DNA from 4 places in the Mesorhizobium abyssinicae genome. Region 4 is predicted to be linked to each of the others. Evidence: predicted binding sites of a transcription regulator. Region 4 holds the regulator's gene; each other region holds the start of a gene.
What was found. The regulator PhoB, encoded in region 4, activates phosphate uptake and scavenging genes when phosphate is short. The targets are predictions, from matches to a motif close to TGTCATNNANCTGTCAT.
Positions count from the first base shown of each region.

Region 1: the regulator PhoB is predicted to act here: its motif matches at 4,539-4,555, upstream of PU724_RS21825 (BtaA family protein).
Region 2: the regulator PhoB is predicted to act here: its motif matches at 3,693-3,709, upstream of PU724_RS22045 (esterase-like activity of phytase family protein).
Region 3: the regulator PhoB is predicted to act here: its motif matches at 4,510-4,526, upstream of olsB (l-ornithine N(alpha)-acyltransferase).

Region 1 is NZ_JARAKC010000010.1:114,023-121,987, forward strand. Features, by position in the region: gene PU724_RS21805 (lytic murein transglycosylase) at 1-5, opposite strand, end outside; gene PU724_RS21810 (glycoside hydrolase family 25 protein) at 185-979, opposite strand; gene PU724_RS21815 (serine hydrolase domain-containing protein) at 1,203-2,582, shown strand; gene PU724_RS21820 (class I SAM-dependent methyltransferase) at 2,583-3,248, opposite strand; gene PU724_RS21825 (BtaA family protein) at 3,248-4,489, opposite strand; gene PU724_RS21830 (hydantoinase B/oxoprolinase family protein) at 4,799-7,965, opposite strand, start outside.
Region 2 is NZ_JARAKC010000010.1:164,618-172,582, forward strand. Features, by position in the region: gene PU724_RS22035 (MATE family efflux transporter) at 1-1,105, opposite strand, end outside; gene PU724_RS22040 (L,D-transpeptidase) at 1,292-2,083, shown strand; gene PU724_RS22045 (esterase-like activity of phytase family protein) at 2,138-3,604, opposite strand; gene PU724_RS22050 (ferritin family protein) at 3,817-4,131, shown strand; gene PU724_RS22055 (LacI family DNA-binding transcriptional regulator) at 4,159-5,184, opposite strand; gene PU724_RS22060 (Gfo/Idh/MocA family protein) at 5,381-6,409, shown strand; gene PU724_RS22065 (sugar phosphate isomerase/epimerase family protein) at 6,406-7,314, shown strand; gene PU724_RS22070 (substrate-binding domain-containing protein) at 7,434-7,965, shown strand, end outside.
Region 3 is NZ_JARAKC010000001.1:794,492-802,456, reverse strand. Features, by position in the region: gene PU724_RS03725 (DJ-1/PfpI family protein) at 1-446, shown strand, start outside; gene PU724_RS03720 (fatty acid desaturase) at 550-1,572, opposite strand; gene PU724_RS03715 (hypothetical protein) at 1,668-1,868, opposite strand; gene grpE (nucleotide exchange factor GrpE) at 2,096-2,731, shown strand; gene PU724_RS03705 (trimeric intracellular cation channel family protein) at 2,839-3,471, shown strand; gene olsB (l-ornithine N(alpha)-acyltransferase) at 3,571-4,458, opposite strand; gene PU724_RS03695 (PAS domain-containing hybrid sensor histidine kinase/response regulator) at 4,641-6,932, opposite strand; gene acuI (acrylyl-CoA reductase (NADPH)) at 7,022-7,965, opposite strand, start outside.
Region 4 is NZ_JARAKC010000006.1:248,101-256,065, forward strand. Features, by position in the region: gene PU724_RS16055 (sugar ABC transporter permease) at 1-5, opposite strand, end outside; gene xylF (D-xylose ABC transporter substrate-binding protein) at 166-1,206, opposite strand; gene PU724_RS16065 (ROK family protein) at 1,472-2,716, shown strand; gene phoB (phosphate regulon transcriptional regulator PhoB) at 2,720-3,409, opposite strand; gene phoU (phosphate signaling complex protein PhoU) at 3,429-4,139, opposite strand; gene pstB (phosphate ABC transporter ATP-binding protein PstB) at 4,163-4,987, opposite strand; gene pstA (phosphate ABC transporter permease PstA) at 5,003-6,319, opposite strand; gene pstC (phosphate ABC transporter permease subunit PstC) at 6,316-7,776, opposite strand; gene PU724_RS16095 (substrate-binding domain-containing protein) at 7,918-7,965, opposite strand, start outside.

The DNA of each region.
Region 1 (7,965 bases), on a different contig from region 4:
CGCATCGCTTCCCTTTCGAAACCGGCGCACGCCCCGCCGAACCCGAACCGGTTCTGGCCAGGACCATGCGTGAATTCAAAGCTCAGGAGCGTCCTCGGGCACCCGCCTGGTACGCCGCTCCGGACTGCCAGCAGCTCAATACATCGCCGCTGGTCGTGTCGAAAAGCAGGCAGGACGGCTTATGTCAACGGGTGTTCTGCCGCAGCCACCTGTTCCAGGCGGCTTCCGAGCCGTTGAAAACGTTGATATCGGATTTGCCGGTCATGCCCGGAACGATGCCGGTTCCGGTATATTGCCAGAAGGTGAAGGGGTGGCTGCCGTACTTCTGGCGCGGATGGCCGGCGACCGAGCGCAGCCAGTAAGGGTAGCCGCGGAAGTTCGCCAGGCCGTTGTCGTCGAAGAAGTCGATCGAGGTGTAGATGATCGGCTTCTTGCCGTAGTGCCGCTCGACCATTTCGAGGAAAGTCGTCATTTCCGCGCGCACGGTGGCCGGGTCGGGACGCAGCCGGCAGGTCGGCGATTTCGGGTTCCATTCCATGTCCAGCACCGGCGGCATCGCGGAACGGTCTTTCGGGACATTGGCGATGAACCAGCGCGCCTGGGTGGCGGCGGGCGTGCAGAAATAGAAGAAATGATAGGCGGCGCGCGGAATCGCCGAGGCCTTGGTGCGCGCCCAATGCTCGTTGAAATACTCGTCGAAGCGGTCGCCGCCTTCGGTCGCCTTGATGAACGCGAAGGAAATGCCGCTCGCCTTGGCCGCCGGCCAGTCCACGGATGTCTGGTATTTGGAGACATCGGTGCCGTGGATGGCGTAGTTCCACGGCGCGCCGCTGTCCCACTCGTGCGGCTTGGAGTCCTCGAAGCGCGGCGCGCGCACCGCAACCATCGGACTGCTCGAGGACATCACCGGCGTGAGGTCGTCGACGGTCGAGCAGGCGCCCAGCAGCGTCAGCATGATGAGAGCCGCAAGACGGCGCATCGCTACTCCTGAGCCGGGTTCAGCCGGCCGCTGATGGGTCGTTGCAGATGGCCCCCTTTGTCAGGCCCGCCGGACGATCGCCCCACAGGATCGTCCAGCCCTCTCCGTTGATCGCCGATCATGGTTGATATTCGGTTGACGGCGCTCGACAACAGCCGCGATTTTGAGGCAGCAATGGCGGCAAATCGATGGCATAAATCGGGCGCCACACGCAGGGGGTGAGATGCGGATCGTCGTCAAGATCGTCAAATGGCTGTTCGGCCTGGTCGTGCTGGCGATAGTCGCGCTGGTCGCCTGGCTCTATGTCGCGCCGCCCGAATTGATCCGCGTCGGTTCCGGCTATTCGGCCAAGATCGTGTGCTCGAACGTCTTCATCGCCGGGCGCGACGCCAACGAGGTGCTCGCCGTCGACGTCCAGGCGCCGGGTCATCCGCTGCTCAGGCTGATGAAGGTGTCGGTCGACAAGGAACGCGGCATGGTGTCGGCAGGCCTGTTCGGCGTGCTCGGCAAAAGTGTCGCCGTCGCGCGCGACGGACTGGGCTGCGCCGCGGTCCCAGACGGCAACACCGGCAAGGCGAGGCAGACGGCGATCTACGCCGAGCCGGCCGCCACCAGGCAGGGTGCGCTGTGGCCGGAGGGTGAGCGGGTGGACGCCTCGCAGAATCCAGAAATCGCGAAGATCGTCGACGACGCGGCCATGGCCGGCGCCGGCATGCGCGCCGTGGTCGTGGTGAAGAACGGCCATATCGTCGCCGAGCGCTATGGCGAGGGCTTTTCGGCAAAGACGCCGCTGCTCGGCTGGTCGATGACCAAGACGGTCAATGCCGCGATCGTCGGCACGCTGGTCAAGGACGGCAAGATGGCGATCGACAACAAGGGCCTGTTCGCGCCGTGGAAGGCGGACGGCCGCGACGCCATCAGCCTTGCCGATTTGATGGCGATGTCGAGCGGGCTGGAGTTCAACGAGGATTACGGCGACGTCGCCGATGTGACGCGCATGCTCTATCTCGAACCCGACATGGCCGGTTTCGCCGAGGCCAAGCCGCTGACGGGCGAGGTGGGCAAGGTGTTTTCCTATTCGAGCGGCACGGCGGTGATGCTGTCGCGGCTGTGGCAGGACGCCGTCGGCGACAAGGCGAAGGCGCTAACCTGGCCGCGGAAGGCGCTGTTCGAGCCGATCGGCATGCACAGCGCCGTGCTCGAGACCGACGAGCAGGGCAGCTTTGTCGGCTCGTCCTATCTCTACGCCACGGCGCATGACTGGGCGCGCTTCGGCCAGTTCCTGCTGCAGGGCGGGGCCTGGAACGGCAATCAGCTCCTGCCCGCCGGCTTCGTCGACTGGATGCGGGAGCCGGCGGCGGCTTCGAAGGTCTACGGCAAGGGCCAGGTATGGATCGAAGGGCCGGGCGATGAGGAGAACCCCGGAGCCGGCGCTGCGGCCGGCCTGCCCAAGGACACTTACTGGATGGAAGGCCATGACGGGCAGACGGTCGCCATCATTCCGTCGGAGCAGTTGGTGGTGGTGCGGCTTGGCCTGACGCCGGCCAAGCTTGGCTATCGACCGCAGGCGATGCTGGGAGCGCTGGTCAAGGCGCTGCACTGACTACTTGGCTGCGCCGATCACCCCAAGCCAGGCGTAGCCGCGATAAAGCGTTCTGAAATGGAAGCTTGCGCCGGTTCGCCGAGATTCCGATTCCAGGACTTCGCGCAGCGTCTCACGCGGCGTGACGTGGAATTTCTTGAGCCAGCCGCGCAGCAGCGCCCGGAACCAGCGCGGCAGGCCCTCCTGCTGGCCGAAATCGACGACATGCAGCGAACCGCCAGGCGCCAGGGCGGCGAGCGCCTCGGAAACTGTCTTTTCCCAGCCGGGGATCATCGACAGTGAATAGGACACGAAGACGCGGTCGAAACGCGCGACACCAAAGAGTGCGCCGGCGTCGAAATTGGTGGCGTCGCCGCGCTTGAGCGTGACGCGGCCGGACAGGCCTTCACGGGCGATTGCGGCCTCGGCCGTCTCCAGCATTTCCGCCGAAATATCGAGGCCGAAGAAGCGCGCCTCGGGATAGCGGCGGGCGGCAAGGATGATGTTGCGGCCGGTGCCGCAACCGAGCTCGAGCACCGTGCCGCCTTGCGGCACGTCCAGCCCTGATATCAGCCGGTCGCGGCCAAGCAGGTAGTATTTGCGGGTGAGGTCATAGATGTGGCGCTGCCGGCGATAGACACCGTCCATCAGTTCGGCATGGCTGGCGGGCAGTTCGGTGGTGCTCATCAGCGCTTCACATAGAGGTGGAAACCGCCATAGATGGCCGAACGGTCGCGCGCGGAGAAGTCGCGCGAGGCCTCGGCCTCGTAGCTCCACTGGTCAAGCAGCGAGTTGGAGACGCGACCGGGCAGCAGGCTGGGCTCGGCCGCCGTACGGAAGATGACACGGGCGCCGGCCGATGCCGTGCGGGTGATCTCCGACCACAGCGCGTTGAGCTGGTCGTCGGTCATCCAGTCCTGCGCGTCGAGCAGGATGAAGCGGTCGACCGCGCCCGCATCCCTGCCGGCGAGAAACTCGATCAGGTTGGTGTGGTTGATGGCGACGCGGTCGATGTTGTCGCGGATCACCTTGTAATTGCGCTTCTCCAGATAGGCGGGGAGTGCTGCCTCGCCGGGCTCGGGATAGCGGCGGGCAAAGGCCTGCCAGGCGAAATAATTGGTGTTCAGCGGGAAATCGCAGGCGAGCTTTTCCAGCCTGGCCTTGAGCACGCTCGCCATCGTGCCGTCGCCCGAGGTGATCAGCGAATCGTACTGCGCCGGCGGAATGCCGAGACCGAACAGCGAAGCCTTGCGCGACGTCGCCCATTTCAGCAGCGGCTTTTCGAAAACCGGCGCCAGCTCCTCGTTGAAGAAGCGGCGCTGCTCGCCGATGTTGCAGGCCTGCATGATGCCCGCGGGGTCGACGCCAAAGAACTTGCCGACGCGATGTCCCATGGCGATGAACAGGCCGAGCAGGCCGGTCTGGTAGAAATTGCGGTCGAAGACCTCGATGCGCCGGCGGCCGCGCCAGTTACGGCGCTCCCAGTAGTGGCGGCTGACCGGATCGAGATGCGGGGCGATGAAGCGGTCGTAGGCTTCCGAATTGTGGCTGGTGTCGGTGGCGCCGAAGAAGCGGAACAGGTCGCCCTGCGAGGGCAGGCGGCGCACCGCCTCGAGCTTCATGCGGTTCAGCGCGATATGGGCGGCGTTGAGGTCGACGGCGTCGATCCGTTCGGGCGAGCGGGTGAGATAGGCGAGGATGTTGCAGCCGCCCGAGGCGATGGTGACGATGCGGTGGCCGGCGCCGAGCTGCATGGCCTCCATGTCGACATCGGGGTCTTCCCAGATCTGCGGATAGACGAGGCCGGAAAACAGGAAGGCGAAGAGCCGCTCGGAGATGCCGGCCTTCGACAGCGGGCGATTCTGGTAGACGGCTTTTCCAACTTCCTTGCCGCGACGAAAAACCAGATCTCCGGAAACGTCCGTCATGGCAAGGTGATTCCCCGTTTGCATTGGCGCAAGCGGGTAGCGCAGCGTTATGACAGGCCGGTGACAGACGGAGGCCTCGATAATTCTACTGCGGCGGTCATCTGACGCGACTTTCTGCGCTTATTACAGCGCCGCGCGTCCACAAGGACGCGCAAAGGACGCTGTCGCATCTTTGTTTGCGCATGATCCTTTCCGAAATCGATTTCGATTTCGGGGTCATGCGCGAAGCCCACGGACTTATGTCCGCTCCGCTCCGGTTCTCGAAAGCCACGCCACCTGAAATAGCCGCAGCGAATTCTCGAAACTTCCTTATGCCTTGCCGAACCCTCCAGGCGTCGGCGTGGTGACGATGACGGCCTCGCCGGCGTCGAGCACGGTCTGGTCACAGGCCTTCAGCACGTCGACAGCACCGCCGTTTCGACGGACCTTGGTCGAGCCCGCTTCGCCGTCGCCGCCGCCGTCCAGGCCTTGCGGCGGCCGGTTGCGGTGTGAGGACAGGATCGCGCATTCCATCTTTTCGAGGAAGCGGATGGTGCGCTTCGTGCCGTCGCCGGCATCCCACTTGCCCTTGCCGCCGGAGCCTTCGCGGATGTGGAAATCCTCGAGCAGCACGGGGAAGCGCAATTCCAGCACTTCCGGGTCGGTGAGGCGGGAGTTCGTCATATGGGTATGGACGCCGGAGGTGCCGGCAAAGCCGCGGCCGGAGTTCATCCGGCCGGCGGGCGAGCCGGAGCAGATCGTCTCGTAATACTGGTACTGCTTGTTGCCGAAGGTGAGGTTGTTCATCGTCCCTTGCGCATTGGCCATCGCGCCCATGGCGCCGAACAGCGCATTGGTCACATGCTGCGAGGTCTCGACATTGCCGGCGACGACGGCCGCCGGATAGGCGGGCTTCAGCATGCAGCCATCGGGGATGACGATGTTGATCGGCCTGAGGCACCCCGCATTCATCGGGATCATGTCCTCGACCATGACGCGGAAGGCATAGAGCACGGCGGCGCGCGCGACGGGTTCCGGCGCGTTGAAATTGTTCTTCTCGACCGGCGAGGTTCCGGTGAAGTCGACGATCGCCTCGCGCTTTTCCCGGTCGACCGAGATCCTGACCTTGATCACCTGACCGGTGTCGGTCGGATATTCATAGTCGGAGGTGTCGGGCAGCCGTTCCAGCACGCGACGCACGCTTTCGGCAGCGTTGTCCTGGACGTGGCCCATATAGGCCTCGACGACATCGAGACCGAAATGCGCGACCATCTTGCGCAATTCGGCCACGCCCTTCTCGTTGGCGGCGATCTGCGCCTTGAGGTCGGCGATGTTCTGGTGCGGATTGCGCGCCGGGTAGGGGTGGTCGGTGAGCAGCGTCTCCAGCTCCTTCTCGCGGAAGCGGCCGCGATCGACGATGCGGAAATTGTCGAACAGCACGCCTTCCTCGTCGACGGTGGTGGCCAAAGGCGTCATCGAGCCGGGCGCGGTGCCGCCGACATCGGCGTGGTGGCCGCGCGAGGCCGCCCAGAACAGGATCTCCTTGCGCGCGTCATCGAACACCGGCGTCACCACGGTGATGTCGGGCAGGTGCGTGCCGCCATTGTAGGGCGCATTCAGGGCGAAGACGTCGCCCGGATGGATGTCGCCGGAATTGAGGCGAATGATGGTCTCGACCGAGCGGTCCATGGAGCCGAGATGCACCGGCATGTGCGGCGCGTTGGCGACCAGCGCGCCATGGCGGTCGAACACGGCGCAGGAGAAATCCAGCCGCTCCTTGATGTTGACCGAATAGGCGGTGTTCTGCAGCGTCACGCCCATCTGCTCGGCGATCGACATGAAGAGGTTGTTGAAGACCTCCAGCATGACCGGATCGGCTTCGGTGCCGAGCGCCGCCTGGCGGCGTTTCTTCTCGGTCCGTCGCAACAGCACATGGTTCCTGGCGGTGATCTCGGCCCGCCAGCCCGGCTCCACGACGATCGTCTGGTTGGGCTCGATGATCAAAGCAGGGCCAGCGACCCAGTTTCCGGGGGCGAGCGCCTCGCGGTGAAAGATGCCCGCCTCTCGCCATTCGCCTTCGGTGAAGATTTTGCGAGTCCTGGAAGGACTTGCGGCCAGATCCTCTGTTGCCGATTCGGTTTCATCACGGCCACCCCCGCCGGTATCGGTGCCTTCGACGCCGACGGTCTCGACGATCATTGGCTTGTCGTCATAGACGAAGCCGAACTGCGCCTTGTGGGCAGCTTCGAAATCGCGTCTGGCCTGGAAGATCGAACCATCGGCGAAATTCACCGGCAGCGCTGTGTCGGTGCCGTCATAGCGGATCTGCAGCACCGGCCGGGAGGCGACGGCGCCCTCGGCGATGCCTTGTGCCGCGAGCTCGGCGATGACGGCTTTCCTCAAGGTCGCGATGAGCGCGTCGATCTCCGTCCTGGATTCATCGGCGAGCGGCTTGAGCAGCGCCTGCTGGCGCGAGGCAAAGACCGACGACAGGCCGATGCCATAGGCCGAAAGCAGGCCGGAGAAGGGATGGATCAGCACCGCTTCCATGCCGAGCGCATCGGCGACCAGGCAAGCATGCTGGCCGCCGGCGCCGCCAAAGCAGTTCAAGAGATATTCGGTGACGTCATAGCCGCGCTGCACCGAGATCTTCTTGATGGCGTTGGCCATGTTCTCGACGGCGATGGTGACGAAGCCTTCGGCGACAGCTTCCGGCGTGCGGCCATCGCCGATCTCGGCGGCAAGCGCGGTGAATTTATCGCGCACGGTGTCGACGTCGAGCGGCTGGTCCTGGCCGGGACCGAAGATCGCCGGGAAGAAATCGGGCTGCAGCTTGCCAAGCATGACATTGGCGTCGGTCACGGCGAGCGGGCCGCCGCGCCGGTAAGCGGCAGGGCCGGGATTGGCGCCTGCGGAATCCGGACCGGCGCGGAAGCGGCCAGCCTCATAATGCAGGATCGAGCCACCGCCGGCGGCTACGGTGTGGATGCGCATCATCGGCGCGCGGATACGCACGCCGGCGACCTCGGTGTCGAAGGCGCGCTCATACTCGCCGTCATAGTGGGCGACGTCGGTCGAGGTGCCGCCCATGTCGAAGCCGATGACTTTGCCGAAGCCGGCGAGCATCGCCGTCTCGACCATGCCGACGACGCCGCCGGCCGGGCCGGACAACAGCGCGTCCTTGCCCTGGAACATATCGGCGGCGGTGAGGCCGCCTGAGGACATCATGAACATCAGGCGGGGGCCGGCGCCCAATTCGCCTGCCACCCTTTGCACATAGCGCGACAGGATCGGCGACAGATAGGCATCGACCACGGTGGTATCGCCGCGGCCGACCAGCTTGATCAGCGGCGACACTTCGTGGCTGACCGAGACCTGGCCGAAGCCGAGCTTGCGACAGACTTTCGCGACGGCCTTCTCGTGGTCCGGATATTTCCAGGCATGCATGAAGACGATGGCGACCGCATCGATGCCGTCGGCCTTGGCCTGTTCGATGG
Region 2 (7,965 bases), on a different contig from region 4:
CGATGTCGATGGCCGCGCTGTCGGTGCTGAGGAACAGGCTGAGGATCGAACGGTCGAAGAAAAACAGCAGAAAGACCAGCGCGCCGGTCAGCACCAGGTTGAAGCCGACGCCCGAAGCCGCGACCTTGCCGATCCGGTCCCAGCGCCCGGCGCCGACATTTTGCGCCGCCATCGAGGAGACGGCGGCGCCGATGGCGAGCGCCGGCATCTGGATATAGGTCCAGAGCTGCGCGGCGATGCCGTAGGCGGCGGCGACCTGCGAGCCGTAGGAATTGACGATGCCCATGACCGTCAGCGCCGCGGCGGAAATCACGATCATCTGCAGGCCCATCGGCACGCCCTTGAAGACGACGATCCTGAGCAGCGCCGGATCGGGCCGCAGCAGGGCGAGGTTGGCGCCGGCGAGCCTCAGCGGATGCTTGCGGGCATAGAGCACGATCAGGATGGCGATCACGCTCACCGTCTGGCCGATCAGCGTGGCGGTGGCAGATCCGGCGATGCCGAGCTCCGGGAATGGCCCGAGGCCGCGGATCAGCAGCGGGTTGAGCACGATGTCGAGGACGACCGCCAGCGCCATGAAGACGAACGGCGTGCGCGAATCGCCGGCACCGCGCAGCACCGTCATGACGAAGGACAACAGGTTCATCATCGGCACGGCGACGAAGATGATGCGCAGGTAGGAGCGCGCCAGCGGCAGCGCGTCGGCCGGCGTGCCCAGCGTGTTGAGTATGGCGTCGACCCAGATCCAGCCGCAGACGGCGAACACCACCGAGACGAGGAAGAAGAAGGTGGCGCTGGTGCCGACGATGCGCCGCGCCTCCGGCAGGTCGCGGGCGCCGACCGACTGCGCGACCAGAATGGTGGCGGCCATGCCGATGCCGAACACCGTGCCGAGGATCAGGAACAGCACCAGATTGGCGTTGGAGGTCGCGGTCAGCGCCGCCTCGCCGAGGAAGCGGCCGACCCATACCGCATTGATCGAGCCGTTGAGCGACTGCAGCACGTTGGAGCCGAGCACCGGCAAGGCGAACAGCAGCAGCGTGCGCGGGATCGGGCCGCTGGTGAGGTCGCCGGTGCGCCGGCGGGCAGGCGTCTTGTCGTCCATGGTGGGCTGCTCAGCGCTGGTCTTTGGGTGCGGTCGGCGATGATCGCCGATTTGAGGGGACAGGTCGATGCGACGCCCGAAAATTCCGCCTTGATCCAGTCATGTTCTCAAAGCTTGCGGAATGGGCTATTGATCCCGGGTGCGTGGGGCCGCACTCCTTAGATCTTATCGATAGCCGGGGGGATGATGTCCGATAGTCCGCTGTTTTTTGAGCGCCTGAACCGGCGCGCGTTTCTCGGTGCGTCCGCTCTGGGAGCTGCCTCCGTGGCTCTTTCGGCCTGCACCACCACCGACGTGGCGCCGCCGGCGGCAGCGCCGCCGCCGCCAAGCGATTCGGCTTTCGGCGCTGCCGAGAGCATGTATGCGGCACGCGTCGACGAGGGCTATCAGCTGCCGGCAATCCCGGTGGACAAGCTCGATCCGAAGTTCGTGCGCCAGATCGTGCCGGATCCGACCGGGGAAAAACCCGGCACAATCGTCGTCGATACCTCCGAGCATTTCCTCTATCTGGTGCGCGACGGCGGCGAGGCCATCCGCTATGGCGTCAGCCTCGGCAAGGCCGGTTTCGGATGGACCGGCAGTGCCGTGGTTCAGGCGCGTAAGAAGTGGCCGGTCTGGACGCCGCCGCCGGAAATGATCCAGCGCCGGCCTGAACTGGCGAAATACAAGGACGGCATGCCGCCCGGCCCGCAGAGTCCGCTCGGCGCCCGCGCGCTCTATCTCTTCCGCGACGGCAAGGACACGATGTACCGGCTGCACGGCACGCCGGAGTGGGATTCCATCGGCAAGAACGCTTCGTCCGGCTGCGTGCGCTTCATGAACCAGGACATCATCGACCTCTACGGCCGCGTCAATGGCGTCGCGCAGGTCTTCGTGCGCCCGAACCTGTCGCCCGCCGGCAAGCTCACGGCCGTGTCGAACAGGACCGCCGAGCCGATCGATGCCGGCGTGCCGAGGGACGCGGAGATCTTGAAGTAGATCGTCGGCAAATGGCCAGAAGGCGGACGCGCCGCGTCCGCCTTCTGTCCGCGGCTAGTTCGTGGCGAGGTTCGGCAGCGTCACCTGATAGACCAGGAACATGGTATCGACATCGGCGCCGTCCTCGGCCTTGTAGGGCGCGCCGACCTGGAAGCCGTCCTGAGTCAGGAAATCGTTGTCGTTGGCGACGAACAGGAAATAGTCGTCGGGCAGCTTGGGATCGAGCACGCTGACCAGCGACATCGCCTCCCACTTCTCCGAGAGATTGTCCTTGTCGTTCGGCTTGCCATTGTGCAGACCGAAGCGGCCAAGCTGGGCCTTGTCGTTGATGTCGATGAACGGCGTGACCTTGGCCGGGGTAACCGACGCATCGAGCACGCCCTTCGGCGCCAGCGGCTTGTCGGCGGCGTCGAACGGGCCGCCGGCGATGTCGGTCGCGCCGGACAGGTCGACGATGTTGATCTTTCGATAGAGCGACTCTTCGCCCTTCACGCCCTGGCCATTGCCGCTGTCGCGCGTCAGCATCAGGAAGCGGTTGCTGGAAAGCGCGACGATCTCACTCTGCGCCGCCACCTTGGTCTTGTCCTTGGCGTCCTTGAACACCGGCAACGGCACGACATATTCATGCGCCAGCTTGAGATGGGCGAGGTCGGATGCGTCATAGACCAGCGCCCTGGTGTTCTGGCGCGTCGAGCCGGAATCGCCGCCATCCTGGCGCGGCGCCGACTGCAGCACGGCGATCAGGAACTTGCCGTCCGGCGTCAGCGACATGCCTTCGAGGCCCTGGTTGTTCTGGCGGCCGGTCTCGGGATCCTTCGGATCGGGCTCGGCGGCGCCCGGGCCCGGATTGTCGGAGGCGAAGTTCGGCTTGCCGTGGCGCATCGGCACCAGGGCCGCCGGCGGCTGGGTGGCCGACATCAGGCGGCCCTCGGCCGAGAAGCGATAGATGTTCGGGCCGTACTCGTCGGAGATGAACATGCTGGCGTCGGGCAGGCGCACGATGGCTTCGTCATCCAGCGCCAGCTTGCCATTGTCGGCCTGCGGCAGGATCGGCATGTCGCCGGCGGCCGGGCGGACGCCGTTCAGCGGGTCGAGGCCGGTGGCGTCAGCGCCCTTGTCGTCGGTGAGCAGCAAGGTGTCGGCGAGCGTCGCCTTGACGCCCGACTGTTCCTGGCCGGCTTCGGGCGCGGCGCCCGGAACGGTCGGGGCAAGCTCGATCGAAACGGTGTTGAGGCGCGCCCGGTAGTCGGTGGTGCCGACGACGTTGTAGCCGCGGTCCGGCAGCAGCCAGAGCGAGCCCTTGTAGGCGTTGCCGTCGCGCGACCAGCCCTTGGTGTCGATCGCCATGCCAGAGCCCGAGCCGAAGGTCTCGCCGAACTTGTCCTTCTGGTTGGCAGGAATGCGGCCGACGCCGACCAGGCCCTTGTTGACATAGGCGACGCCATCGGCGAGCGCCGGGGTGAGGGCGGTGAACAGCGCAAGTGCCGCGCCAAATGCGACGGTCGGGTTGAGATGTTTCATGGATATCCCCTTGTGACAGAGCAGGCCGGAGCGGATGTCGCATCGACATGCCGCCGGCACCTTCCGCCAAGCGGTCTAGGACTCGAACATGATACCTGCGTGACAGGCCCGCGCCGGCGCGTGCCCCGGAACCATTTTCCAATCGCAACCGTTGCAGGCGAGCCCAGGCATCGCCTGCGATGGTCGGTCGAGCCATGGGCTCAGGAGGACAGATGGGTTTCGATCAGTATCACGAGCCGGCGGAGGAATTGACGCAGAAGGTGCGGACATTTGCCCGCATGATCACTTCGCTGATCGAGGAGGCGGAGGCGATCAGCTGGTACGAGCAGCGCATGTCGGTGGAAAAGGACGCGCAGGCGCGCGCCATCATGAAAAATGCGCAAGGCGAGGAGTTCAAGCATTTCGGCATGAATCTCGAATTCCTGCTGCGTCAGAAGAAGGACTGGCGGGCGGAGCTGAAGGAAATCCTGTTCACGACCGGCGACATCGTAAAGGCTGGCGAGAAGGGCGAGGAGAAAGTGGACTGAGGTCGGTGCGGCTACCCTCGGCGATTATCAGTCGCTCTCTCGCGCGATCAGTTCCAGCGGCCAGACCTCGCGCATGATGCGCGTGCCTTCCGGACCGGCGAAGGCGGGGAGCGATGCGAGCAGCATCTCGGCCAACCGCCGGCCCATGGGCTGCAGCGCCGGGCGGAAGGCGGTCAGCGCCGGCGAGAAATAGCGGCAGAGCGGCGTGTCGACGATGACCGTCACGGCGATGTCGTGGCCGGGTCTGATGCCCATCTCGGCCAGCGCCTTGCAGCCGCCGAGCGCCATAGCGTCGTTGTTGTAGATGATCGCCGTCGGCCGGTCCTTGGAGAGCATCACGCGCGGCGTTACCTGGTAGCCGCCGCCCTCGTTGATGAAGCCGTCGGCAATCAGGCCGGGATCGATCTCGATGCCGTGCCGCTTCAGGGCCTTGCGGTAGCCGTCGAGGAACAGGTAGCCGAAATTGAGATTGAGGGCAGGGCGGACCGCGGCGATGCGGCGGTGGCCGCGCGCCACCAGCCGGTCGACGGCGTCGCTGCCGGCCTTCTCGAAATCGAGGTCGAGGGAAGGGTAAGACTTGCCGCCGGAACGGCTGCGGCCGAGCGTGGCGAAGGGGAAGCCTCTCTCGGTCAGATAGTCGATGCGCTCGTCCTCGCGCCGCGTCCAGGCCAGCACCACGGCGTCGGCGCGGCGGGTCTCGACGACGCGGCGCAGGCGCTCCTGTTGGTAGTCGCCCGGCGCGCCCATGACCACGATCAGGTCGAGGCCGCTTTCGGCGAGCCTGCCCTGCAGGCCGGTGAGGAACGGGATGAAGAAGGGCTCGCCATATTGCTGGTCGCCTGGATGCGGCTGCAGCATGAAGGCGATCGAGTGGGTGGCGCCTTGCCGGAGGCTGCGGCCGGACTGGTTGGGCGCGTAGTTGAGCTGCTTGGCGGCTTCCAGCACGCGCTGGCGTGTGTCGGCATTGACATCGGCGCGGCCGTTCAGCGCCCGCGACACGGTGCCGATCGAAATGTTCAGGTGACGCGCAAGGTCGTGGATGCTGGACGCCAAGGACGGTTCTCCCCCTGCCTTGGCTAGCACTGGCTGCCGCTCAGGCCAAGGCTTTGGGATGATTTTCGCAAACAGCCGATTGACATTCTACGCTATCGGGTGTGTTCTCGTAAACGTTTACGGAAAAACGTTTACGGTGCTGCCGTGGATGCCGTGACGATCGGCCTGGAGGGGTCGAGCGGAGGAGGAGCGCTGGATGAAGGTCGTCCTGGCCGGCTGCGGAGCGATGAGCAGGCAGTGGCTCGATGCCGCGAGGCAGATCGACGGGCTGACGATTGTCGGCCTTGTCGATCTCGACGCCGAGCGGGCGCAGGCGAGAGCGCGCGAATACGGGCTTGCCGGGGCCGTCATCGGCACCAGCCTCGATGCCGTCCTCGATGAGACCAAGCCTGACGCAGTGTTCGACGTCGTCGTTCCCGCCGCCCGCCGTGACGTTGCGCTTTCGGCCTTTGACCACAATTGCCATCTGCTAACCGAGAAGCCGCTCGCCGACAGTCCGGAAAATGCGCGCGCCATCATCGAGGCCGCGCGCCGGGCGGGGCGCGTCCATGCCGTCGTGCAGAACCGCCGCTACGTCGCCAATGTCCGGCGCATCCGCCGCTTTCTCGACTCGGGCGCCATCGGCAAGCCGACCAGCATCCATGCCGACTTCTTCGTCGCGCCGCATTTCGGCGGCTTTCGCGAGGAGATGGCCCATGTGCTGCTGCTCGACATGGCGATCCACACCTTCGATGCCGCCCGCTACATGGCCGCCGGCGAGCCGGCCAGCGTCTACTGCCAGGAGTGGGAGCCGGCCAGTTCCTGGTACCGGCAGGGATCGTCGGCGAGCGCCGTCTTCGATTTCGGCGGCGGCAAGGTCTTCACCTATGCGGGCAGCTGGTGCGCCGACGGCTTCCGGACCAGCTGGGAAGGGAGCTGGCGCATCGTCGCCGAGCGCGGCAGCCTGCTCTGGGACGGCTTTGATGGGCTGAAGGCGGAGGTTGTCATTCCGGGCCGCGACGGTCTGTTCGACAAAATCCAGCCAATCGAGGTGCCGCCACTCGACGTATCCGACCGCGTCGACGGCCATCTCGGCATCATCAGGGATTTCATGCACGCGATCGAAACCGGCACCCAGCCGGAAACGCGCGGCACCGACAACATCAACAGCCTGGCCATGGTCTTCGGCGCGATCGAAAGCGCCGAGACCGGACGCCGCGTGGCGATCGCCAGGGATGCGCAATGATGCCAAACCCGCTCCTCGACATCAGGATCGGCACCATGGTCAGGGCCAATCTCGACGACCCGGCCGCCTACATCAAACAGATCCTGCCGCTCGGCTTCGAGAGCATCCAGCCCTTCTTCTGGCAGACGCTGGGCGGCAAGGACCTGCCGCGGCTCGCCGGCCAGATCCGCGAGGCGATCGGCGATGCCGACGTCACCGTCTCGTCGATCGGCGTGTTCGGCAATCCGCTGGAGAGCGGCGAGGTCGATCGCGGCGTGCTCGCGGCCTGGGAGACGGTGATCGACCATGCGCATCTGTTCGGCGCTTCCACGGTCAGCGGCTTCACCGGCCGTATTCGCGGCAAGCCGCTGACCGACAGCCTGCCGCGCTTCCGCGAGGTCTGGGGGCCGCTGGCGAAGCGCGCCGCCGACAAGGGCGTGCGCATCGCCTTCGAGAATTGCGCGATGGATGGCAACTGGGCCAGCGGCGACTGGAACATCGCCCACAATCCGGATGCCTGGGAGCTGATGTTCAACGAATTGCCGGATGACAATCTCGGCCTCGAATGGGAGCCGTGCCATCAGTTCGTCTACCTGATCGACCCGATGCCGCAGATCCGCAAATGGGCGCCGCGCATCTTCCATGTGCACGGCAAGGACGCCACCGTGCGCTGGGACGTCATCCGCGAGCACGGCGTGTTCGGCCGGCTGCCCTTCGTGCAGATGCGCACGCCGGGCTTCGGCGACAGCGACTGGACGCGGGTGATCAGCGAATTGCGGCTGGCCGGCTACAAGGGCGCCATCGACATCGAGGGCTGGCACGACCCTGTCTATCGCGACGACCTGGAGATCACCGGGCAAGTGCGGGCGCTGGATTATCTCAAGCAATGCAGGGGAGGTGCCAGCTACCTGCCAAATCCGATGTGAGGCCAAAGTTGATGTGAGGATTGGCCGGCGGGAGGAGCCGGCCGGCCAGTTTTGCGGCGCACTGCCGAAGCGAATGTCGAAAACCCTCGCTTGGCGAGGAAACAAAGGGAGGAACGTGCATGAGCATCGCGTTTAGAACGACACTTCTGCGCACGACCGTCGTGGCCGCAGCCACGGCGCTTGCCGCCGCCATCTCCACCTTGCCGGCGCAGGCGCTGGATGCCCAATGGTGCAAGGACGTCCACATCCGCTTCTTCGTCGGCGGCGCAGAGGGCGACGCCTTCGGCACCATCGTCTACAATGGCGCCAAGCAGGCGGCCGCCGATCTCGGGCCCAAAGTCGACTACATCTTCTCGCAGTGGGACTCCGAGAAGATGGTGCAGCAGTTACGCGAGGCCGTCGCCGTGAAACCCAACGGCATCGCCATGATGGGCCATCCGGGCGACGCCGCGATCATGCCGCTGGCCGAGCAGGCGCACAAGGACGGCATCAAGATGATGTACCAGAACGTTCCGGTGCCGAAGGTGGTGGAAGCGTTCGGCGGCGGCTATGTCGGCGCCCAGCAGGAGCAGCAGGGCCGTGCACTCGGCGCCGAGGCCATCAAGCTCGGCAAGCTCAAGTCCGGCGACAAGGCGATCATGATCGGCCCGT
Region 3 (7,965 bases), on a different contig from region 4:
ACACCGAAAAGCTCGGCCACGACTACATCCTCAACAAGAGCTTCGCCGAGGTGAACCCGGCGGATTACGACGCCGTCTATGCGGCCGGTGGGCGCGGGCCGGAATACATCCGCATCGACAGGCGGGTGCAGGCGCTGGTCAGGCATTTCCACGAGACCGGCAAACCGATCTTCACCATTTGCCACGGCGTGCAGATCCTGATCGCCGTCGATGGCGTGGTGCGCGGCCGCGAGGTCGCGGCGCTGCAATATTGTGAGCCGGAGGTGACGCTGGCCGGCGGCATCTACATCGATGTCGCGCCGACCGGCGCCCATGTCGATGGCAATCTGGTATCGGCCAAGGGCTGGCCTGGCCTTGCAGCGTTCATGCGCGAATGCCTGAAGGTGCTCGGCACCGAGATCCGCGACGGCAAGGCGCTGATGCGCGACGAACGCAAGGCGGCCTGAGCAAGGTTTGAAGAAACCCGCCGCATCCCGGTGCGGCGGGCAATTCATATTGAGCCGCGAATGAAACTTAAGGCGCGCCGAAACGCCCCTTGAGCGGCATGCCTCAAGCGGCAAGCCGCGCTTCGCGGAACGACACCAGCTTGCGGCGGTTTTCGTCCCATAGCGCCAGCTTCACGCAGCGCAGGCTGTCGAGAAGCGTGACGCGGCCGATCCGGCGCAGTTCCGGATAATCCCGCAGCACTTCCGGAAGCCGGTAGCACGGCACCTTGGCGGAGAGGTGATGGACGTGATGGACGCCGATATTGCCGGTGAACCAGTTCAGCACCGGCGGCAGGTCGTAGTAGGACGATCCATGCAGCGCGGCGCGCTGGAATTCCCAATCGGGATCCTTCGCCCATTCGGTCTCCTCGAACTGATGCTGGACATAGAACAGCCAGACGCCGGCCGAGCCTGCGAGGATCACGATCGGCAGGTGGACGACCAGGAACGCGCCCGGCCCGACAAGCCAGATGAGCGTCGCCGCGGCGAGCGCGATGCCGAGATTGGTCGCCATGGATGACACCCACGGCGTCAGGCCGCCGCGCATCATGCCGACCGGCAGCCTCTGCTCGAAGATGAAAAGCCATATCGGGCCGAGACCAAACATCACCAGCGGATGGCGATAGAGGCGATAGGCAAGGCGGCCAGGCCAGGATAGCTGCCGGTATTCGGCGACGGTCAGTGTCCTGATGTCGCCCATGCCGCGCTCGTCGAGATTGCCGGCGCTGGCGTGATGGGTGGCATGGGCGCGCCGCCAGCAATCATAGGGCGTCAGCGTGAGCACGCCGAGGGCGCGGCCGATCCAGTCGTCCGCATAACGATTGGCGAAAAAGGAGCCGTGGCCGCAATCGTGCTGGATCATGAATATCCGCACCAGAAAGCCGGCCGCCGGAACGACGAGGGTCAGCCCCCACCAATGGCCGTAGGAATAGGCGGCAGAAGATAGAGCCCAGAGTGCGACGAAAGGGATGAGGGTTATGGCGAGTTCGATGGCGCTGCGCCGCCGGTCAGGCTTCTTGTAGCGCGCCAGGATCTTCAACCAGGCGCGCTTGCTGTTTGCCGCCGTCTCGAGGGAAATCATGTTCATCAGGGAGCATAGGCAGCGCATCCCGCCCCAGCAAGACGGCGATCACGCGAAATTACTGCGCGTAATTGTCGCGCGATGCCCGCGGTTCGTGCGGCCTACTGGCGACGTTCGCCGTTGGCGGCCCTGGTCTCGATGTCATCGAGTTGGTCGAGCAGGTCGCGGAAATGCTCGGGCGTGTTCGTTTCCAGGCGGAATGACGGCAGCGTGCGCAGGAAGCGCTTCGTCGCTTCGCTGCCAAGCTGTCGTCTGATATCGGCGGCGAGTTCCGCGCGCCTTTCGCCTTTGTTGCCGCTCATTATCCCAAATCCTGTGTCGGCTTCGAAACTCCCTCAACCCGGCAATGGTTCCCTCGCCGTCGCTTTCTCGCAAGCGAAGCCGGCGATTAAGGTAAAATTTGATTTAATGTCGAACGTTCCCTGACGACGCCGCGAAACTGCGTTGGGTCGCTTGCCCCTTGATTTTTGGCCCTCAAACCTCGATATCGGGCGCAAATCCAAACCATTCGGAATGACGGGAAACGGCGATGAGCGACCAGGCAAAAGACGAACGCGCGCCCGAGGATATCGAGCCTGCCGAGGCCAGTGGCGAGCGTCCGGAGGGCAGCGTCGACGGCGACTATGAGGCGCTGGTGCGGCTGCTGAAGGAAAACGAGGAACTGAAGGACCGCGCGTTGCGCGTGGCGGCCGAGATGGAGAACCTGCGCCGCCGCACCGCGCGCGACGTGCATGACGCGCGCACTTATGCGGTCGCCAATTTCGCCCGCGACATGCTGTCGGTGTCCGACAATCTGCGCCGCGCGCTGGACGCCATTCCGGCCGAGGCAAAGGCCGGCGGAGATGCCGGCTTCAAGGCGCTGATCGAGGGCGTCGATCTCACCGAGCGCGCCATGCTTTCGGCGCTGGAACGGCATGGGGTGAAGAAGCTCGCGCCGGAGGGCGAGAAGTTCGATCCGAACTTCCATCAGGCGATGTTCGAGGTGCCCAATCCCGACGTTGCCGCCGGCACCGTCGTCCAGGTCGTGCAGCCGGGCTATTCGATCGGCGATCGCGTGCTGAGGCCGGCCATGGTCGGCGTCGCCAAGGGCGGCCCGAAGGCCGCGGCCACCGAGGCGCCGGTCGAGCCGGGCCCGGTGAACGAGCAGGCCGAGAAGGATGCGTAGTTAAGGGAGTAGGGCAGTAAAGGGAGTAGGGATAGCGGCGGGATTATTCACGCGGCTTGTGCTATCTAGAGGTCCCTATTCCCCTACTCCCTTACTGCCCTATTCCCATGAATCCCATCGAGCTTCTCGACTATGCCGGCGTCGCCGTCTTCGCAGCGACAGGGGCGCTTGCCGCTTCGCGCAAGCAACTCGACATCATCGGCTTTCTGTTCCTGGCCTGCGTCACCGGTATCGGCGGCGGCACGCTGCGCGACGTCATCCTCAACCTGCCGGTGTTCTGGGTCGGCAACCGCGACTATGTGCTGATCTGCGTGGTGGTCGCGGTGCTGGTCTTCTTCAGCGCCCATCTGGTCGAATCCCGCTACAAATTGCTGCTCTGGCTCGACGCTATCGGTCTCGCCGCCTTCTCGGTGATGGGCGCCGCCAAGGGCCTCGCCATCACCGGGTCCCCGGTCGTCGCCACCATCACGGGCGTGCTGACCGCAACCTTCGGCGGCATCCTGCGCGATCTGCTGGCCGGCGAGCCATCGGTGCTTCTGCGGCCCGAGATCTACGTCACGGCGGCGCTTGCGGGTGCGGCGCTTTTCACCGTCGGCGACCTTGCCGGACTGCCGCCATTGGCGGCGGGTCTCCTGGGTTTCGCCGCGGCATTCGCGGTGCGCGGCGGCGCGCTCAAATTCGGCTGGGCCTTCCCGGCCTACAAGAGCAGGCCCGGGCGGCGGCCGGAGGATATTCCGTGATGGAGGGATTAGGGAATAGTCAGTAGTCAGGGGAGCGTGAACGTGATGTCTTCCCCTACTGCCTACTGCCTACTGCCTACTGCCTACTGCCTACTCGCGTCAGGCCGCGAAGCGCTGGCCTTCCCCGCCATAATAGTTGACGTAGCGCGCGCCGATCTCCTTGACCGGCATGACGACGAAGACGTCGACGGTCGAGAATTCGTGATCGATGACGCAGCCGTCGCCGATGCGGGCGCCGACGCGCAGGTAACCCTTGACCAGCGGCGGCATGGAGGCGATGGCCGCCTTGGCGTTGACCGCTTCGATCGGCATCAGGTCCATGGAGCAGTAGCGGCCGGCAACCGCCTTGACGTCCCACGCCGAATTGGTGCGGCAGTGATGGGCGAGGTACGTCAGCGCCTCGGCATGCGCCGCCGGCACGATGCCGTGGAAGGAAGCGCAGCCGGTCATCACGCCGATGCCGTAGTGGTTGATATAGGCCCAGATGCCTTGCCACAGCGCCTCGATGGTGCGCTTGGAGCGGTATTCCTTAAGCACGCAGGAGCGGCCGAGCTCGAGAAAACGCTGGCCGGGATGACGGGCGATCAGATTGGTCAGCTCGAACTCGCCCTCGGAATAGAAGCCGCCAGCCGTCGCCGCGATCTCCTGCCGCAGCAGCCGGTAGGTGCCGACGATGCGGCGGTGCTCAGGGCCGGGAAGCGACGTGTCGAACACCAAAAGGTGATCGCAGAGCGGATCGAAGCGATCGGCGTCGCGCCGGTCCTGCGCCTGGAACAGGTCCTTCCTGGCGCCAAGCTCGTCATAGAACACCCGGTAGCGGACCTCCTGCGCGGCAGCGATCTCGGCTTCGTTGCGGGCAAGCCGGACTTCGAGATTGCCAATGCGGCCGAGAGGGGCGCCTGTTGCGACGGCATCAGCCGTCCGCGTGGCGAGCAGGGCGCCGCCAGCGTTCGGCCGAGTGTCACATTCCGGCATAACTGTATGCACGAGTGATTCTCCTTCGAGCCATCCCTCTTGGCACGGGGATACGGTGTAGGTGCAACAGGATTGTGACAGTACCGTGATACGGCGCGGCGGGCAATACTTCGTCGGCTGGCGAATGCCCTCAACCGGCTACCTTAACGAAGCAAAGCCAGGCGATCCAAGGGCGATTGCCGGGGCAAAAAAAGTCAGGCAGCGACCTGCGCCTCGACGGCGCTGACCAGAGCATCCGGATCGAGCGGCTTGGTAACGAAGCCGCTGGCGCCGTGCGCCAGCACCGTATGGCGGGTCTTTTCCTGGCTGTCCGCCGACAGCACCATGATCGGAACCGGCGGCACCGCCAGTGCCTCTTCGTGCCGGCGGATGGCGGCGATGGCATCCAGCCCGTCCATGACCGGCATGTGCAGGTCCATCAGCACAACATCGAAGCGATGCTTCAGGCCGGCATCGGTGACGGCCTCGACGGCGGCCTTGCCGTTGCCGACCACCTTGACGCGGTGGCCGGCCTTCAGAAGCGTGGCGCGGGCGAGCATGGCGTTGATGTCGTTGTCCTCTGCGATCAGCACCGACAGGCCGTGCTCGCCGCGACGCCCGCCGGCGCGCGCGGGCGGTGCGCCCTGCCTGTCCGTCTGCGGCAGCGCGACAGCGGGCGCATGGCTGGTCAAAAGCACGCGCAGCAGCGTCTCGCCGCGCACCGGCCGCGCCAGGAAGGTGGCGTAACCATTGGCGCGAAATTCGCCGAGCATGCCGCGGTCGGTCGGCGCGATCAGCGTGATCGCCTCGCAATCGGCAAAGCCGCCCTGGCGCAAGCGCTTGAGCAGGCGCCCGTCGCCGTTCTCCATCGCGGCGTCGACCAGAAGCGCATCGCAACCCGCCGCGAAAGGCGTTGCCTGGGCGAGCGTCGTCGCCAGTTCGACGGCGCCGCCATGGGCGCGGATGGTGCGCGCGATGGCGTCGGCCTCGACCGCGTTCTTCGACACGATCACGGCACGCCGGCCGGACAGTATGTCCTGCCGGTTTTGCGGCGGCTCGGTCGCCGCCACCGCCGGAAGCTCGAAGACGAATTCGGATCCCTCACCGAGCCGGCTCGACACGGAGATCGAGCCGCCCATGGCGGTCACCAGGCGCCTGGAGATGGCAAGGCCGAGGCCGGCGCCGCCATGCACCCGGGTCGACGTGCCGTCGGATTGCTCGAACTCCTCGAAGATGCGTTCCATGTCCTCTTCGCGCAGTCCCGGACCGGTGTCGGCGACGGTGAAGCAGATGCGGTCGGTGGTTTCGGTGCGCGCCCGCGCGACGCTGAGCAGCACGCCGCCGGTGTCGGTGAACTTGATGGCGTTGCCGATCAGGTTGAGCAGCACCTGGCGCACCCGGCCCGGATCGGCGGTGATCATCTGCGGAACGTCGGGCTCGACATGGCAACCAAGGCCTATGCTTTTTGTGAAGGCACGTGACGCCATCAGTTCGATGATGTTGTCGGCGATCTCGCGCACAGATGTCGGCTGCGGCTCGGGGTCGAAGCGGCCGGCCTCGATCTTGGAGTAGTCGAGCAGGTCCTCGATCAGGGCGAGCAGCGCGCTGGCCGAGGTCGAGACGGCGCCGACATAGGTGCGCTGCTCGGGCGACAGATCGGTGTCGACCAGGAGCTTGGCCATGCCCATGATGCCGTTCATCGGCGTGCGGATCTCATGGCTGACGGTGGCGAGGAAGCGCGACTTGGCCTGGCTGGCATATTCGGCGCGCTCGCGGGCGGTGATCAGCGAGGATTCGGCGCGCTTGCGGGCGGTGATGTCGCGCGCGATCGCCCGGTGCGAGACGGCGCCGTTGTCCTTGTCGCGCACCGACAGCTCGATCCAGGAAAACCAGCGTGGACCGCTCGGCGTGCGGATGGCGACGTCGGTGGAGCTCAGACACTCATGATCCGAGAAGGCGGCGTCGGGAACGATGCCGACATCGATGCCAAGCTCCGACAAGCTCTTGCCGGCGAGGTCGCGTTGATCGATGTCGACAAGGTCGGCGAAAACCTTGTTGGCGTAGACGATATGGCCGTCGCGATCGCGATGGACGACGAGGTCGCCGAGCGCGTCGATCAGCCCGCGAAACCGCTCCTCGCTTTCCTGCATCTCCCACATGCGGTCAGCGAGCGTCTCGATCTCGGCGCGGTTGCGGGCGGCGGTCTCGTCGAGCAGGGTCGCGGCGCGGCGTTCGTTGCGCTTGCTGCGCAGATGCATGCCGAGGCCGGCAAGGCCCGTCACCAGCAAACCGAGGGTGACGAAGATCGGCGCGCCGGTCAGGTGAGCCAGCCCGGCCAACACCGCGATTGCGACGACGGTCAGGAAAGGCAAGCCTTCGGGATTGGCCGGGGGGAGCACGGGCGCCAGCGGCGGCGGGGCGACAAGCTGCCGCTTCGGCGCGTCGGGGCCTGGCCCGCCCACGCCTTCGGCACTCTGCGCCGCCTTGATGCCGGATTCCGCGATCATGCGGAAAGCCTTGCCACAGAGAGATTATGGAAGGCTGCGGCGGATCGTTCGAATTTTAACAGTCGCGCCGTTTTTGCCCTATCCGCGGCTCACATATCGACCACGACGCGGCCCCTGATCCTGCCGTCGACGATGTCGCGCGCGGCGTCGATTATGCCGTCAAAACCGATGGTCCTGGACAGCGTCGCGAGTTTCCTGTGGTCGAGATCGGTGCCGATGCGACGCCACGCCTCGAGACGCACCGCCTTCGGCGCCATCACCGAATCGATGCCGAGCAGCGAGACGCCGCGCAGGATGAAGGGAGCGACGCTTGCCGGCAGGTCCATGCCGCCGGCAAGCCCGCAGGCGGCCACCGCTCCGCCATAGGCGGTCATCGACAGGACATTGGCGAGCGTGTGGCTGCCGACCGCATCGACGCCGCCGGCCCAGCGCTCCTTGGCGAGCGGCTTTGCCGGCTGCGTGAGCTCGTCGCGCGAGATCACCTCGGCGGCGCCGAGGTCGATCAGATAGGGGCTTTCGGCATTGCGGCCGGTCGAAGCGATGACATGGTAGCCGAGGCTGGAGAGGATCGAGACTGCGACCGAGCCGACGCCGCCGGCCGCACCGGTCACCACGACCGGGCCGCGATCCGGCACGATGCCATGCCGCTCGAGCGCCATGACGCTGAGCATGGCGGTGTAGCCGGCGGTGCCGACCGCCATCGCATCATGCGGGCTCATGCCCTCCGGCAGCGGCACCAGCCAGTCGCCGTTGACACGGGCGCGGCCGGCAAAGGCGCCGAAATGCGTCTCGCCGACGCCCCAGCCGTTGAGGATGACCTTGTCACCCTTGCGCCAGTCGGCATGCGAGGAGGAGATGACGGTGCCGGCGAAATCGATTCCCGGCACCAGCGGCCAGCGGCGGATGACCGGCGCCTTGCCGGTGATGGCCAGCCCATCCTTGTAGTTCACGGTCGTCGCCTCGACCGCGACGGTGACGTCGCCCTCCATCAGGTCGGCTTCGGTGAGGTCGGTGACGGCGACCGACTGCTTCT
Region 4 (7,965 bases):
GTCATGATTTCCTCCCACCGGTTTGCCGTCTGGCGCGGTTGCCGGAACATGATTCTATTGGCTTTCCCGGCTCACTTGAAGCCGGAAGCCCGTTGCGAAACGAAGCTTGATGGACGCCGCGGCTCATGGGCCGCGGCGCCTGGTCTTCAAACTGGAAGGCCTGCCTCAGTTGCAGGCGGCGACGGCGCCCGCGGCAACGCCGGCGCAGACTTCGTCCTTCTTGATCCAGCCCGCGTCGATGACGACGTTGAGGTTGTCCTTGGTGATCGCGACCGGCGTCAGGAACAGCGACTTGACGGTGTTGCCGCCCGGCGTGGTGAAGTCCTTGACGCCGGCAATGTCGGTCATCTTCTTGCCGTCGGCGAGAGCCGAGGCGATCTCGGCGGCGTTCTTGCCGAGTTCGCGCGCGTCCTTCCACACCGACACGGTCTGGGTGCCGAGCGCGATGCGGTTCAGCGCGGCGTGGTCGCCGTCCTGGCCCGACACCGGAACGGTCCCGGCGAGGCCCTGCGCCGTCAGCGCGGCGACGACACCGCCGGCGGTGCCGTCATTGGCCGCCACCACCGCATCGACCTTGTTGTCGTTGGCGGTCAGGAACTGCTCCATATTCTTCTGCGCGTTGGCGGGCAGCCAGCCGTCGGTATAGGCCTCGCCGACATTCTTGATCTTGCCGCCGTCGATGGCTTCCTTCAGCACTTCCATCGAGCCGGCGAACAGGAAATCGGCGTTCGGGTCGGCGCCCGAGCCCTTGATGAAGACATAATTGCCTTCCGGCTTGACCTTGAACACTTCGCGGGCCTGCATGCGGCCGACTTCCTTGTTGTCGAAGGTCAGGTAGAAGACGTCCTTGTTCTCGATCAGCCGGTCGTAGCCGACGACCGGAATGCCTTCGTCCAGCGCCTTCTGCACCGCCGGCCCGACGGCCGAAGCGTCCTGCGCCAGCACGATCAGGGCATTGGCGCCCTGCGAGATCAGGCTTTCGACGTCGGTCAGCTGCTTGCCGGGATTGGACTGCGCGTCGGCCGAAATATACTTGTCGCCGGCCGCCTCGATGGCCTTCTTCATCGCCGCTTCATCGGTCTTCCAGCGCTCTTCCTGGAAGTTCGACCAGGAAACGCCGATCACCTTGTCCTTCGCCTCGGCGACCGACGCGAGCGTCAACGACAAGGCGACACCCGCCAGCATGGCGGTTGCGAATTTCTTCATGATTTCCTCCCTGCGCCATTGCGGCGCGACCCAGACTGGCCCTGAGGCCGGCATAGAGGCTTTTTTTCGAGCCTCGAAAAAAATATGATCCAACGGCGGAGCGCTGTCAACAACGATTCTGAGCGATTCCGAGGCCTCGGCGAATTTTTTTCGAGCTCCGGAATAAATAAATGACAGGCTGGCCCGCTTCTGCCACTATTCATACGGTGTCGCCGACGGCCTTCGAAATCAAAAACGGCCGCGACGACCGGGAGGAAGGCAAAGCATGTCGGTTGGAATCCGCCACGACGATCTGCGCCGACGCAACCGGGCGATGGTTATTTCGGCCGTGCGCCGCGCCGGCCAGCCGTCGCGTACCGAGATCGCCGCCACCACCGGCCTCAGCCATTCGACCATCTCGGCGATCTCGTCCGACCTGATCCAGGAAGGCATCCTGACCGAGAGCAAGCCAAACGAGGCTGTTTCGCTGAAGCGCGGCCGGCCGCAGGTCGGGCTTGCCCTCAATCCGGAAGCCACGGCGGTGATGACGGTGGTCCTGTCGCTGAACTTCCTTTCCGTCGCCGTCATCGACTATGCCGGGCAGGTCATTGCCGAGGAGCAGCGCCGCCTCGACACGGCGATCATGCCGCGCGACGAGCTGATCGGCGAATGCGTGGCCATCGTCCGGCGCCGTTTCGAGGATCCCGACCTCGACGTCCGCGGCGTCGCCCGCATCGCCATGGGCATCCAGGGCATCACCGACACCCATGCCCGCGCCATGTTGTGGTCACCGATCACGCCGCAGACCGACATCGCCTTCGCCGACATTCTGGAAGCCGAATTCGGCGTTCCGGCCACCATGGAGAATGACTGCAACATGATGGCGGTGGCGCTGCAGTGGCGCGATCCCGAGCGGTACCGCGACGACTTCATTGCCATCCTGCTCTCGCACGGCATCGGCATGGGGCTGGTGCTGAAGGGAGAGCTGTTCACCGGCACCCATTCCTCCGGCGGCGAATTCGGCCACATGATCCACCGGCCGGGCGGCGCGCTCTGCCGCTGCGGCCGGCGCGGCTGCGTCGAGGCCTATGCCGGCAACTATGCGATCTGGCGCAATGCCAAGCAGATGGGCGAGGACGCCGAGCCGGTCGATGTCAGCGACGCCGACATGCGCTCGCTCGCCGCCAGGGCGCGCGCCGGCGACGGCCCGGAGCGCCAGGCCTACCGCAAGGCCGGCGAGGCGCTCGGCTACGGCCTCGGCAGCCTGTTCGCGCTGATCGATCCAGCTCCCGTCGCCATGGTCGGCGTCAGCGCCGCCGCCTTCGACCTGATCGAGCCGGCGCTGCGCGAGGCGATCGCCCAGACCGCCGGCGGCCAGCATTCGAAGTCGATCTCCTTCGACACCGAGCCGAACGAATTGCCGCTCATCCGCGAAGGCTGCGCCATGCGCGCACTGACCTTCGTCGACCAGGAGATTTTCGCGCCGGGCGTGCAGGTGAAAGGCGGCGCCACCGGGAAGAACGTGGCCTGAGCGTCAATCTTCCCTGATCGCGTATCCGGCCCCGCGGATGGTGCGGATGACGTCAGGCATGCGGCCATTGTTGACCGCCTTGCGCAGGCGGCCGACATGCACGTCGACCGTGCGCTCGTCGATGTAGATCGTCTCGCCCCAGACATTGTCGAGCAGCTGGCTGCGCGAGAACACGCGGCCGGGATGGCGCATCATGAATTCGAGCAGGCGGAACTCGGTCGGACCGAGCCGGATCTCGCTCTTCTTGCGATAGACACGATGCGATTCGCGGTCGAGCACGATGTCGCCGACCTTCAGCATGCTGGACAGGACTTCCGGCTTGGCGCGGCGCAGCAGCGCCTTGACGCGCGCCATGAACTCCGGCGTCGAGAACGGCTTGACCAGATAGTCGTCGGCGCCGGTGGAGAGGCCGCGCACCCGGTCGCTTTCCTCGCCGCGCGCCGTCAGCATGATGATCGGCAGCCGCTCGGTCTCCGGCCGCATCCTGAGACGCCGGCAGAGCTCGATACCGGAAACCGCCGGCACCATCCAGTCGAGCACCAGGAGGTCGGGCACGTTTTCCTGCAGCCGGATTTCGGCCTCGTCGCCGCGTGTCACCACCTCGACCTGGTAGCCTTCCGATTCAAGATTGTAGCGGAGCAGCACCCCCAGCGGCTCCTCGTCCTCCACCACCATGATGCGTGGCGCGATCATCGGCCCGTCACCCTTCTTCTCAGGCCGCCGGCGCCGACATCGCCGTCTCGTCCAGCTTCGGACGATTGGCGGGCAGTTGCTGGCCGGTCAGCACGTAGTAGGCGTTCTCGGCGATATTGGTGACATGGTCGCCGATGCGCTCCAGATTCTTGGCGCAGAACAACAGATGCGTGCAAGCGGTGATGTTGCGCGGATCTTCCATCATGTAGGTCAAAAGCTCGCGGAACACCGAGGTGTATTTGACGTCGATGCGCTCGTCGTCGTTGCGGAGCTTGGCAAGCGCCGCGGCATCCGCGGCGGCATATTCCTCGATGACCCCCTGCACCTGAATCAGCACCAGCTGCGCCATGCCGTCGATCGAATGCGAAAGGTCGCGCGGCGTGACGCTGAGACCGACGGTGCCGACGCGCTTGGCGATGTTCTTGGCGAGGTCGCCGATGCGTTCGAGGTCGCCCGCCATGCGGATCGAGCCGACCACGGCGCGCAGATCGTTGGCCATCGGCTGCCGCTTGGCGATCAGCGTGATGGCGCGGTCGTCGAGCTCGCGCTGGCGTGCGTCCATGATGGCGTCGTCGGACACCACACGCTGCGCCAGGGCGTTGTCTGAATTGAGCAGCGCGCGCGTCGAGCCGGCGACCATCGAGCGGGCGAGATCGCCCATGTCGGAGATCAGCTTGCTGATGGCGCCGAGATCCTCGTCGAAAGACGCAACCGTATGATGTTCACCCATGATCCTGTCCTCGTGCTTGGAAATCAGCCGAACCGGCCGGTGATGTAGTCCTGGGTGCGCTTGTCGTCGGGGTTGGTGAACATCTTGTCGGTGGCGCCCTCCTCGACCAGGTAGCCGAGGTGGAACATCGCCGTGCGCTGCGACACGCGCGCCGCCTGCTGCATCGAATGGGTGACGATGACGATCGTGTAGTTCTGGCGCAGCTCGTCGATCAGCTCCTCGACGCGGGCGGTTGCGATCGGGTCGAGCGCCGAACACGGCTCGTCCATCAGGATCACCTCCGGCGAGACGGCGATGGCGCGGGCGATGCACAGGCGCTGCTGCTGGCCGCCGGACAGGCCGGTGCCGGGCTCGTGCAGGCGGTCCTTCACCTCGTTCCAGATCGCCGCCTTCTTCAGGCTGGATTCGACGATCTGGTCCATGTCGGCCTTGCGCTTGGCCAGCCCATGGATGCGCGGGCCGTAGGCGACATTCTCGTAGATCGACTTCGGGAACGGGTTCGGCTTCTGGAACACCATGCCGACCCGGGCCCTGAGCTCGACGACGTCGATGCTCTTGTCGTAGATGTCCTCCTGGTCCAGCGTGATCTTGCCGGTCACCCGCGCCGAATCGATGGTGTCGTTCATGCGGTTGAGGCAGCGCAGGAAGGTCGACTTGCCGCAGCCCGAAGGACCGATCAGCGCCGTCACCTGGTTGAGGCGGACGTCGAGATTGACGTCGAACAGCGCCTGCTTCTCGCCATAGAACACGCCGACCTTGTCGCCGCGCATCTTGATCACTTCGTTCGACTTGGCGTTCATTTTGTCGCCCACTGCGTTTTCAAGAGACTGTTCGGTCATGATGTTCATACCAGATGCCTTCTTTTACCAGCGCCGTTCGAAGCGGCGCCTGAGCACGATCGCCGTGATGTTCATGGCCATGAGGAAGACGAGCAGGATGATGATCGCGCCCGACATGCGCTCGACGAAGGCGCGCTCTGCCTCGTTGGCCCACATGTAGATCTGCACCGGCAGCGCTGTCGCCGGATCGAATGGCGTCTTCGGATAGTCGGCAACGAAGGCGACCATGCCGATCAGGAGCAGCGGCGCGGTCTCGCCGAGCGCGCGCGCCAGGCCGATGATGGTGCCGGTGAGGATGCCGGGGGCGGCAAGCGGCAGGATGTGCTGGAACACCATCTGCATCTTGGAGGCGCCGAGACCGAGCGCCGCCGAGCGGATCGACGGCGGCACTGCGGCAAGCGCCGCGCGGGTGGCGATGATGATCGTCGGCAGCGTCATCAGCGTCAGCACCAGTCCGCCGACAAAGGCGGCCGAGCGCGGCATGCCGAGGAAGTTGATGAACACGGCGAGGCCGAGCAGGCCGAAGACGATCGACGGCACCGCCGCCAGATTGTTGATGTTGACTTCGATCAGGTCGGTGAAGCGGTTCTTCTTGGCGAATTCCTCCAGATAGATGGAGGCGGCGACGCCGATCGGCAGCGCCAGAAGCAGCACGATCACCATCATGTAGAAGGAGCCGATGATGGCCACGCCCATGCCCGACGTTTCCGGACGGCTGGAGGCGCCATAGGTGAACAGGCCCTTGTTGAAATGCTCGGCCATGGTGCCGTCGGCCTTGAGCTGGTTCATCCAGGCGATCTGCTGGTCAGAGACCTTGCGGCGCGCTTCCTCGACGTTGAGGTCGATCTGGCCCTTGAAGGCGGAATCGAGATTGGCCGCGGCGAGGATGTCGACGTTGCGCGTGGTGCCGATGACCGACGGATCGGCGACGACGATGTCGCGCACTTGCACGCGCGCGCCCTCCGACAGGAAGCCCTTCAGCTTCAGCGCCATCGGCTTGTTGGCGGGATCGATGCCGAGCTTGGCCATCAGCGCCTTGTCGGCCAGCTTGGGATAGTTCGCCTTGATCAGCACGTCCGGATCGGTGGCGCGCTTGTTGGAAGGATCGATGATCTTCTCGTCGAAATTGATCGGCAGCGTCACGGTCGTCTGCCAGAAGGCGGTGTAGCCCTTCGAGACGATGGTGATCAGCATGATGGCGAGGAAGGCGAGGCCGACCGAGATCGCCAGCACGCCATAGATGCGGAACCGGCGTTCGGCGGCGTAGCGGGCCTTGAGGCCGATGTCGCGGCGCGCGGGAGCCGCGGCCCGGACCATCGTATCCAGCGGGATATCGGTCATTCGTACTGCTCCCGGTATTTGCGCACGATGTAGAGGGCGACGATGTTCATCACCAGCGTCAGCGCGAACAGCGTGATGCCGAGCGCGAAGGCGACCAGCGTCTGCGGCGAATTGAATTCGAGGTCGCCGGTCAGCTGGTTGACGATCTTGACGGTAATGGTGGTCATCGCCTCGAACGGATTGGCGGTGAGATTGGCGGCGACGCCGGCGGCGAGCACCACGATCATGGTCTCGCCGATGGCGCGCGAGGCGGTCAGCAGGATGGCGCCGACGATACCGGGCAGCGCGGCCGGCAGGATCACCCGCTTGATCGTCTCCGAGCGCGTAGCGCCGAGGCCGAGCGAGCCGTCGCGCATGGCGCGCGGCACCGCGGTGATGATGTCGTCCGACAGGGAGGATACGACCGGGATCAGCATGACGCCCATGACCAGGCCGGCGGTGAAGATGCTCTGGCCCTGGATGAAGGGCGAACCGCCGGTCAGCGCCGCCGAGAGATCGCGCAGGAACGGCCCCAGCGTGACGACGGCGAAAATGCCGTAGACGATGGTCGGGATGCCGGCCAGCAGCTCGAGCGCGGGCTTCACCACCGAGCGCACCTTGGGCGAGGCGTATTCGGCCATGTAGACGGCCGACATCAAACCGACCGGCACCGCCACCAGCAGGGCGACGAAGGCGATGTAGAGCGTGCCGGACAGGAGCGGAATCAGGCCGAACTGGCCCTGGCTGCCGCCCGAGCCGGCCGCGGCGAAGCGCGGATCCCAGACGGTGCCGAAGAAGAAGCTCGCCGGCGAAACGCTGTCGAAGAACTGGATGGTCTGGAACAGCATCGAAAGCACGATGCCGACCGTGGTCAGGATGGCGATGGTCGAGGCCGCCAGCAGCCCCCACAGCATCAGCCGCTCGACATTGTTCCTGGCGCGCGCCCGCGGCGCGACTTGCCGGAGCGCGTAAAAGGCGCCGGCGATCGACAGCACGAGCGTGACGACGGCGCCGACCAGGCCGAGCCTGTCCTGCACCGCATTCGCCTCGACGGCGATCGGGATCATGTAGTCCTGGGTGTCCGTCGCCAGCGCCACGCCCTTGGCGGCGAGCAGCGGCTGCAATTCAGCGAAACTGGCGGGAAGCTGGGTGTTTGCATCGAGCTGGCGCAGCCCCCTGGCGAGGCTCTTCACCAAGCTGACATCGAGCGCCTCGCTGGCGACCGCGCTGTCGGCGGTGCGCTCGGGCAAGGCGGCGTGGATGTGGCGCTCGAGATAGACGGATGAACCGATGTTCCACACGGCAAGCAGCAGGAGGGCCGGCAGGACGGCGAGCAGGAAGGCCCACCAGCCGTGATAATGGGCGCGCGAATGCGGCTTCACCGAGCCATTGTCCTGCGCCACGGCCCGTTGGCGGCCAATGAAGAATGCGACCACGCCGATGGCGGCGACTATGGCAAGTACGAGCATGGACGACATGAACCCACCCCAGGGGAAATCCCTCGTTCGAGCATGATCTTGTCCGGTCCCATTTCGGGATCACGCTCCGGTCGCCACCGCCACTGCGGCGGGCGAAGAGGCCGGGGCGCAGGTAATCCCGCGCCCCGGCCCTAAGCTTGATTACATGGTCTTTCCGGCGGCGAAGGCGTCGCGCTGCGACTGACGCTC